DNA from 2 places in the Streptomyces sp. NPDC059398 genome. Region 2 is predicted to be linked to the other one. Evidence: riboswitches for the same ligand, from Rfam matches in the RefSeq annotation. Region 2 holds a riboswitch; the other holds the start of a gene.
What was found. A riboswitch is a leader RNA that binds a small molecule or an ion and turns the genes downstream of it on or off. The one in region 2 is predicted to bind thiamine pyrophosphate.
Positions count from the first base shown of each region.

Region 1: another riboswitch for thiamine pyrophosphate. It lies ahead of ACFXBC_RS27055 (thiamine ABC transporter substrate binding subunit); the one in region 2 lies ahead of thiC (phosphomethylpyrimidine synthase ThiC).

Region 1 covers NZ_JBHYWP010000091.1:26,111-31,008, forward strand. The annotation lists gene ACFXBC_RS27045 (ABC transporter ATP-binding protein) at 1-49, opposite strand, end outside; gene ACFXBC_RS27050 (ABC transporter permease) at 49-1,662, opposite strand; gene ACFXBC_RS27055 (thiamine ABC transporter substrate binding subunit) at 1,734-2,813, opposite strand; TPP riboswitch at 2,946-3,050, opposite strand; gene rlmN (23S rRNA (adenine(2503)-C(2))-methyltransferase RlmN) at 3,143-4,249, opposite strand; gene ACFXBC_RS27065 (phosphatidate cytidylyltransferase) at 4,352-4,898, opposite strand, start outside.
Region 2 covers NZ_JBHYWP010000002.1:121,917-126,814, forward strand. The annotation lists gene ACFXBC_RS01715 (DUF5326 family protein) at 142-360, shown strand; gene ACFXBC_RS01720 (IclR family transcriptional regulator) at 639-1,409, shown strand; gene ACFXBC_RS01725 (SsgA family sporulation/cell division regulator) at 1,524-1,958, shown strand; gene ACFXBC_RS01730 (YibE/F family protein) at 1,977-3,362, opposite strand; TPP riboswitch at 3,433-3,560, shown strand; gene thiC (phosphomethylpyrimidine synthase ThiC) at 3,553-4,898, shown strand, end outside.

The DNA of each region.
Region 1 (4,898 bases), on a different contig from region 2:
GCGCCGTCCGCTGCCCGAAGCGGACCGTCACACCGTCCAGTTGCAGCATCAGAACTCTCCAGAGCGGTCGGTACGGACGCGTTCGAGCACCAGCAGCGATACGGCGCACACCAGCATCAGGATCGTGGAAAGGGCCATCGCCTGCCCGTAGTTGAGCTCACCTGCCCGCCCGAGCAGCCGCGCCACCGCGACCGGGAGCGTCGGGTTGTCGGGCCTCGCGATGAAGACGGTCGCCCCGAACTCCCCCAGCGAGACGGCGAACGCGAACCCGGCGGCGACCAGCAGCGCCCTGCGCACCAGCGGCAGGTCCACCTCGCGCCAGGCCCGCAGCGGCGAGGCCCCGAGCACCGCAGCCGCCTCCCGTAGCCGCCCGTCCACGGCGCGCAGCACCGGCAGCATCGTGCGTACGACGAAGGGCACCCCCACCAGCGCCTGCGCGAGCGGCACCAGGAGCCAGGACGAGCGCAGATCGAGCGGCGGCCTGTCGAGGGTGATCAAAAACCCGAAGCCGACGGTGACCGCGGAGACCCCGAGGGGAAGCATCAGCAGGGCGTCGAACCCGCGTACCAGCCGGCCGGCCCGCCGGGTGAGCGCGGCGGCCGCGAGTCCGCCGACAACCAGGGCGATCCCGGTCGCGACCACGGCGTACCGCACGGAGTTCCAGACCGCTTCGAGGGGCGGGACCGGAAACGTTCCACCGCTCGCCCCCTGCGACTGGAGCGCCCGGTAGAAAGCGAAGCCGTACCCCCCGGGCCCGTCGAGCGAGCGCGCGACCAGTACCCCCAGGGGCAGCAGGATCAGTACGGCGATCACCGCGAGCACCCCGCCGACCAGCGTCCACTGGCCCGTGCCCGCCGGACGGCGCGAGGTGAGCGCCGGGTCGACGAGGCTCAGCGCGCTCTCCCGGCGCCGCACGGTCCAGGCGTGCAGCGCGAGGATCGCCCCGACCGCGGCGAACTGCACCAGGGTCAGCACGGCGGCCGTCGGCAGGTCGAGCAGTTCGGCGGTCTCCCGGTAGATCTCCACCTCCAGCGTGGAGAAGGTGGGTCCGCCGAGGATCTGCACCACACCGAAGGAGGTGAAGGTGAAGAGGAAGACCATCAGCGAGGCCGCCGCGAGGGCGGGCGTCAGTGCGGGCAGAGTCACCCGCCGCCAGGCGGCGAACCGGGAGGCGCCGAGCACCCGCGCGGCCTCCTCCTGGCGCGGGTCGAGCTGCGACCAGAGGCCGCCCACGGTCCGTACGACCACCGCGTAGTTGAAGAAGACGTGCGCGAGCAGGATCGCCCAGACGGTGGTGTCCAGGCGTACGCCCCACAGCTGGTCGAGCAACCCGCCGCGGCCGAGCAGCGCGAGGAAGGCCGTCCCGACGACGACGGTGGGCAGCACGAACGGCACCGTCGCCACCGCGCGCAGCAGCTGCTTGCCGGGGAAGTCGAAGCGGGCGAAGACATAGGCGCCGGGGAGCGCGATCAGCAGCGTCAGCCCGGTCGACGCGCACGCCTGCCAGGTGGTGAACCACAGGACGTGCAGGATGTCGGGCCGGTCGAGGACCTCACCGAACCGCCCCAGCTGCCACGAGCCGCCCGCCCTGAGGCCCCGGCCGACGATTGCTGCCACCGGGTAGGCGAAGAAGACCGCGAAGAAGGCGGCGGGCACGGCCATCAGCGCGAGCCGCACCGCGGTCCCGCGCCGGGCCGTCCCCCGCGCGGACGGCCCGGCGTGCGGCGGGGTGGCTACTTCAGGACGATCGAGGACCACGACTTGACCCACTGATCACGGTTCTTGGCGATTGTGCCCGGTGCGACCGTCTCGGGGTGGCCGACCTTCGCGCCGAACCGCGTGAAGACCGCGGGCTCCTTCGCCCCGTTCACCACCGGGTCAACGAACATGTTGAGCGGCATGTCCTCCTGGAACTTTTTGCTGATGAGGAAGTCGATCAGCGCCTTGCCGCCCGCCGCGTTCCTCGCGCCGTCGAGGAGCCCGGCGAACTCGGTCTGCCGGAAGCAGGTGGCGGTGGCCACGCCGGTCGGGGCGGTCTTCGGCTGCGGCTTGGCGTACAGCACCTCGGCGGGCGGGCTCGACGCGTACGAGACGACGAGCGGCCGGTCGCCCTTGGCCTTTCTGCCGCCGGCCGAGCCGGAGAAGTCGTTGTTGTACGCCTGCTCCCAGCCGTCGTCGACCTTGACGCCGTTGGCCTTGAGCTTCTTCCAGTACGCCTGCCAGCCGTCGTTGCCGTACCGGGCGACCGTGCCGAGCATGAAGCCGAGCCCGGGTGAGGAGGTGGCCACGTTCTCGGTGACGAGGAGGTTCTTGTACTGGGGCTTGATCAGGTCGTCGAAGCTGTGGGGCGGGGCGATGCCGTGGTCCGCGAAGTACTTCTTGTCGTAGTTGACGCAGAGGTCGCCGCTGTCGATGGGCGTGACCCGGTGCTTTCCGGCGTCGAGCTGGGCGGCGGGCTCGACCTGGTCCAGGCCCTTGGCCCGGTACGGCGTGAAGAGGCCGTTGCTCAGGGCCCGGGACAGCAGGGTGTTGTCGACGCCGAAGAAGACGTCGCCGCGCGGGGAGCCCTTGCTCAGGATCTCCTGGTTGAGCGCGGCACCGGCGTCCCCGCTCTTGAGGACGTGGACGGTGTAGCCGGTCTCCTTGGTGAACTCCTTGAGTACGGCGGGAGACGCGGCGAAGGAGTCATGGCTGACGAGCGTCACGACCTTCGAACTCCCGGCGTCCGAACCGGAGTCGCCGGAACTCCCGCAGGCGGCGAGCGCCGTGACGCCCAGCGCGGCGGCCAGCGCGGTCGCGGCCGGCCTGGTGATGCCGGGCTTTCGGGTGCTCGGCGTTCTGCCGGACTCACGCGCCCGCTTGGTGGTGCTCACTGATTCCTCCTGGGATGGGACATCCAGGAAGAGACGCGGCCCTGCCCACGGGAAGCGGGCAGGGCTGAACAGCTTGAGTAGTGACCGAACTTCCTACCCGGAATGACCCGGGCAAGGTCCAGAGGGTCTGCGGCGTGGCCGCACTCTCAGCGCTGTGGCGCTCCCCTGTCGGAATATGAAAATGTGCCGCCCACGTTACACGGCCCCTCCCTCGGCGCCACGGGCACTACCGCTCGGCGACCGGGCGGTGACCGTGACCGGGCCGGGCGCTACCGCTCGGCGGCCGCCAGCTGCCCGCACGCTCCGTCGATCTCCTGGCCGCGGGTGTCCCGTACGGTCACGGGAACCCCGTGGGCGGCGATGGCCGCGACGAACGCCTTCTCGTCCTCCGGCCTGGAGGCGGTCCACTTGGAGCCCGGTGTCGGGTTGAGCGGGATCAGATTGACATGGACCGGCTTCCCCTTGAGCAGCCGTCCCAGCCGGTCGCCGCGCCAGGCGTGGTCGTTGATGTCGCGGATGAGCGCGTACTCGATGGAGACCCGGCGGCCGGACTTCGCCGCGTACTCCCACGCCGCGTCCAGCACCTCACGGACCTTCCACCGGGTGTTCACCGGGACGAGGGTGTCGCGCAGCTCGTCGTCCGGGGCGTGCAGCGAGACCGCGAGGCGGCACTTGAAGCCCTCGTCGGCGAAGCGCAGCATCGCGGGCACCAGGCCGACCGTGGACACGGTGATCCCGCGCTGCGACAGCCCGAGGCCGTCCGGCTCGGGGTCGGTCAGCCGCCGGATCGAGCCGACCACCCGCTTGTAGTTGGCGAGGGGCTCGCCCATCCCCATGAAGACGATGTTGGAGAGCCGCGCGGGCCCGCCGGGCACCTCGCCGTCACGCAGCGCGCGCATGCCGTCGACGATCTGGTGCACGATCTCGGCCGTCGAGAGATTGCGGTCGAGACCGGCCTGGCCGGTGGCGCAGAAGGGGCAGTTCATACCGCAGCCGGCCTGCGAGGAGATACACATCGTGACCCGGTCCGGGTAGCGCATCAGCACCGACTCGACCAGCGTGCCGTCATGCAGCTTCCAGAGCGTCTTACGGGTGGTGTCGTTGTCACAGCTGATGTGACGCACCACGCTCATCAGGTCGGGGAGCAGCGCCTCCCGCAGCTTCTCGCGCGAGGCGGCCGGGATGTCGGTCCACTCGGCGGGGTCGTGGGCGTACCGCGCGAAGTAGTGCTGCGACAGCTGCTTGGCACGGAACGGCTTCTCGCCGGTCTCGGCCACGGCGTCCTTGCGCTCGGCTGGCGTGAGGTCGGCGAGGTGGCGCGGGGGCTTCTTGGCTCCGCGGGGCGCGACGAAAGTGAGTTCTCCGGGCTTAGGCATGGTCCATCCAGTGTCGCAGACACCGGAGGGAGGGCCCGCCGCCCTGTGGACGACGGCCCTCCCTCCGGTGAAGACGCAGGTCGGACGGGTAGCTCTCCGGTCTCAGGACCCGACGAAGAGCACCAGCAGCAGCCAGACGACGGGCGCGGTGGGGAGCAGGGAGTCCAGCCGGTCCATGATCCCGCCGTGGCCGGGCAGCAGTGTGCCCATGTCCTTGATCCCGAGATCCCTCTTGATCATGGACTCGCCCAGGTCGCCCAGGGTGGCGCTGGCCGCGACGGCGAGGCCGAGCAGCAGACCCTGCCACCACTGCCCGTCGTCGATCAGGAAGTGCATACAGAGGGCGCCCGCCACCATCGCGAAGCTGACCGCTCCGAACAGGCCCTCGCGGGTCTTTCCCGGGCTGATGCGCGGTGCGAGCTTGTGCTTGCCGAAGCGCCAGCCGATCGCGTACGCACCCGTATCACTGACCACGGTCAGCACCAGGAACGTCAGCACCCGCCACGGCCCGTCGTCGGCGGTGAGCAGCAGCGCCACGAAGGTCGCGAGGAACGGCACGTAGAACGCGGCGAACACACCGGCCGTGACATCCCTGAGGTAGCCGTCGGGCGCCTCGGCCATCCGCCAGACCAGGACGGCGAGCGCCGTG
Region 2 (4,898 bases):
CCTGGTGTCCCGTAGGGGGCGGATCAGGGGATTCCAAGGGCTCCACGGCCGCCACCGGCCACCCCGGCGCCTTTAGCATCGACAGCAGAGCACCCGGAGTGGCCGGCGTGGTCCAGGAAGATCCAGGAAGAGGTAAGGACGATGGCGGTCCGAGAGATTTTCGCGGGAATGCCGTGGTGGGTGAAGTGGGTCGCGGTGCCCGTCCTCGTGCTGATCGTGTTCGGCGGCCTCATCGCGACCGTCATCGGCTTCGTGATCGGGCTGCTCTTCAAGGCCCTGCTCCTGGTGGCGCTCGTCGCCGGACTGATCTACGTCGTACGCAAGTTCACCTCGTCGTCATCCTCGCGGAACGACTGGTAACACCGCGCTGCACAAGCACCGGGCCGCACCGCACGAGCACCGCTCGCGGAACGGCCGGCCCGGACTGGTGTACTCGTGCGGCCGTTAACCCTGCGGAGGGACGGGGCGGCAAATCCCCACGCCCGGACGGAGGCTGTGGCTACAGTGAGAAATCCTTGCCGCCTCCTCGGGAATCCGGCCTGAAAGGGCGCTGACCAGCAGATTGTGCGCGGCGGGACCCATGAGGGGTGAGCCCTCACGGGTACGGGACCCACCGTCGGCATGCTGGGGGTGACTCTTTGGCCACAGCACCTCACACCGCTGCGCCGACTTTGATCGGCTCGGTGCAGCGCGCGCTCAGACTGCTGGAGGAGGTCAGCTCCCACAGCGGTGGGGCCCCCGCGAAACAGCTGGCCAGGGAGGCGGGTCTTCCCCTTCCGACCGCCTACCACCTGTTGCGCACCCTGGCCCATGAGGGCTATGTGCGCCGGGAGAACGGTGTGTTCGTGCCCGGGGCCGCCGCAGAGCGGCTGGCCGGCCGCTGCGCCGCACGGAACCGGCGCGCCACGCTGATCGAATCACTGAATTCCTGGCGGGACGCGCTCGGGGTTCCGGTCTATTTTGCGGCGTACCGCGAGGGTGAGATCGACCTGCTCGCGGTCGCCGACACTCCCGCTGCGCCGGCCGTCGATGAGTGGGCGGATTTCCGTCAAACCGGTCATGCACACGCCCTCGGCCAGTGCCTCCTGAGCCAGCTCGATGAAGCCTCCCGCGAAGATCACCTGGACCGCCATCCGGTACGTTCGCTGACCCGCTATTCCGTGCGGGACCGGTGCGTCTTCCTGCGGAGACTGGCTGCGGCCGAGCGGATACAACCGGTGGTCGAGCGGCAGGAGTACGCCATCGGAACCGTCTGCGCGGCCGTCCCGGTCACGGTCGGTCCAGTGGCTGCGGCAATGGCTGTTTCCGGCCCCGTACACCAGCAAGTCAAGTTGCTCTCCGCAGTCAAAACGTTACGCTCCGAACTGATGCCTCTGCTCGATTCACTTGCGTTCTCTATCAGTATCTGAAATATCACTCCTTGTGATCTGTTTGCGCTTACAGCACGATTACGTCAAGAGGGCCTGGACGCACATTCCCGGCCAACTTGTGAACCAACACGGCGTCTACTGCGGGGTAGGGACATGCGCGAATCGGTCCAGGCAGAGGTCATGATGAGCTTCCTCGTCTCCGAGGAGCTCTCCTTCCGTATCCCGGTGGAGCTGTGCTACGAGGTGAGTGATCCGTACGCGGTCCGGATGACCTTCCACCTTCCCGGGGACGCGCCGGTGACCTGGACGTTCGGCCGCGAGCTGCTTCTCGACGGGATCAACGCCCCGACGGGGGACGGCGATGTGCACATCGCGCCGAGCGACCCGTCAGGGCTGGCCGACGTCCATCTGCGCCTCCAGGTCGGCGCGGACCGCGCGCTGTTCCGGGCGGGCAGCGCCCCGCTGATCGCCTTCCTGGACCGTACCGACAAGATCGTCCCGCTCGGTGAGGAGCGCAGCCTGGGCGACTTCGACGGGCATCTGGAGGCGGCGCTCGGGCGGATCCTCGCGGAGGAGAACGCGGGTTGAGACCGGCGCACCGGCTGATCAGCGCCTGCGACGGCGGCCCCGGCCGCCCCGGGCGCGGCCCGCTCCGGTGAGCGTCAGCGCCGTCCCACCGCCCGCCGCGCCCCCGGACGCCACGCCCGTACGGTCGGCCGAGACCACGAGCGCGGCGAGCGCCGTGGTCACCGGCACCGAGGCGACCAGGCCGATCGACCCCACCAGGGTCCGTACGATCTCCTCCGCGACCAGCTCCGAGTTGGCCACCGTCCCCACGCCGCTCTGCGCGATCGAGAAGAGCAGCAGCAGGGGCAGCGCCGCGCCCGCGTAGGCGAGCACCAGCGTGTTGACCACGGACGCGATGTGGTCGCGGCCGATCCGGATACCCGCGCGGTAGAGCCCACGGGCCCCCATCGTGGGGTCGGCCTGGTGGAGTTCCCAGACGGCCGAGGTCTGGGTGACCGTCACGTCGTCCAGCACCCCCAGCGATCCGATGATGACGCTCGCCAGCAGCAGCCCGCTCATGTCGATGTGCGGGTAGAGGCCATGGATCAGTCCGGTGCTGTCGTCGGTGTTGCCGGTCAGGCTCGCCCAGCCGATGAAGAGCGAACCGAGCAGCCCGATCAGTATCAGCGAGATCAGCGTGCCGATGACGGCGACCGAGGTCCGCGCTGTCAGGCCGTGGCAGGTGTAGAGCGCGATCAGCATGATGGCGCTCGCCCCGATCACCGCCACGACCAGCGGATTCGACCCGTGCAGAATCGCGGGCAGGATGAACAGCGTCAGCACGGCGAAGCTGACGGCCAGTGCCACCAGCGCCATCAGCCCCCGCAGCCGGCCCACCGCGACCACCACCAGCGCGAAGACTCCGGCGAGCAGCACCATCGGGAACTTCCGGTCCACATCGGAGACCGAGTACTGCAGGTCGCGCGGTGCGTCGGGGGCGTATGCCACGATCACGCCCTGCCCCCGGCGCAACTGGCGCGGGGAGTCCGGCTGGACGACCTCGGTGAAGGTGCGGCCCTTGTCCTTGCCGCTCGACACCTCGATCTTCGCCTTCTTGCACCGGGCGCCCGGCGATGCCGCACCGCCGCCGGAGCCCGGCGACGCGACGCCCCCGGCCGCACCGCCGCCCCCGGCCGTGCCCCCGCCGCCCGTCGACGACTGACTGGCGTGCAGATCCGCACAGTTGACCGCAGTGATCTCCACCACTGAGCCCTGCTGTGTCTGCCGGTCGAACCCGACTCCGCTGCGGGCATGGTGCGGCGCCCCGCCCGGCCAGAGGGCCACGAGACCGACAACCACCGCCGTGGCGAAAGGAATCAGCACCGCCGCGATGACCTTGCGCAGATGCCGGGAGACGGGCGCCGCGGGGCCGTGGCTGTGCGTATGGACGTGCTCGCCGGGGGGCGGTTCGGTCAGTGCTGTCACCGCCCGATCATCGCAAGAACGGGGAGGCCCTCTGTTCAGCGTGCGGCCCAGGGCGTTAGCGTGGAGGCACCTTTGCACACGCGGGAGCTCGGAGCACCGGGCTGAGAGGGCGCTGACCAGCAGTCTGCTGGGGAGCTGCGCCGACCGCCGAACCTGTTACCGGGTAATGCCGGCGTAGGGAGTAGGTCTCATGACCACAGTGGACGCACACACGCCTGCCACCGACCAGAACGAGCGCAAGCCGGGCTGGCACAAGGGATATGTCGCGGGCCCCGAGGGCTCACGCGCGGACCTCAGGGTGCCGGTCAGGCAGGTGCACCTCACCAACGGGCAGGACGTGGCGCTGTACGACACGTCGGGCCCGTACACCGACCCCACCGTCGAGACCGATGTACGGCGCGGGCTCGCCCCGCTCCGGGAGAACTGGATCATCGGCCGCGGCGACACCGAGGAGTACACGGGCCGACCGGCCCGTCCCGAGGACGACGGGATCAAGCACACATCGCCGCGCGGCGGACTCCGTAACCTCGACGCGGTCTTCCCCGGCCGTCCCCGCCAGCCCAGGAGGGGGCGCGAGGGGCGTGCGGTGAGCCAGCTCGCGTACGCCGTGCGCGGGGAGATCACTCCGGAGATGGAGTACGTCGCGATCCGGGAGAACGTCTCCCCCGAGGTCGTACGGGAGGAGATCGCCGCGGGTCGGGCTGTTCTGCCGGCCAACGTCAACCACCCGGAGATCGAGCCGATGATCATCGGGAAACGGTTCCTGGTGAAGGTCAACGCCAACATCGGGAACTCCGCGGTCACTTCCTCCATCGAGGAGGAGGTGGACAAGATGACCTGGGCCACCAAGTGGGGCGCCGACACGGTCATGGACCTGTCCACCGGGCGCAATATCCACACCACCCGCGAGTGGGTGCTGCGCAACTCGCCCGTCCCGATCGGCACGGTGCCGCTCTACCAGGCCCTGGAGAAGGTCGACGGCCAGGCCGAGGAGCTGACCTGGGAGATCTACAAGGACACCGTCATCGAACAGGCCGAACAGGGCGTCGACTACATGACGGTGCACGCCGGCGTGCTGCTGCGGTATGTGCCGCTCACCGCGCGCCGCAAGACCGGCATCGTCTCGCGCGGCGGCTCGATCATGGCCGCGTGGTGCCTGGCGCACCACAAGGAGTCCTTCCTGTACGAGCACTTCGAGGAGCTCTCCGCCATTCTGGCCTCCTACGACGTCACCTATTCGCTGGGCGACGGGCTGCGGCCCGGGTCGATCGCGGACGCCAACGACGAGGCGCAGTTCGCGGAGTTGCGCACCCTCGGGGAACTCAACACGATCGCCAAACGTCATGGTGTACAGACGATGATCGAGGGCCCCGGGCACGTCCCGATGCACAAGATCAAGGAGAACGTCGACCTCCAGCAGGAGATCTGCGAGGAGGCTCCCTTCTACACGCTCGGCCCGCTCACCACGGACGTGGCCCCGGCGTACGACCACATCACCTCCGGTATCGGTGCGGCGATGATCGCCTGGTGGGGCAC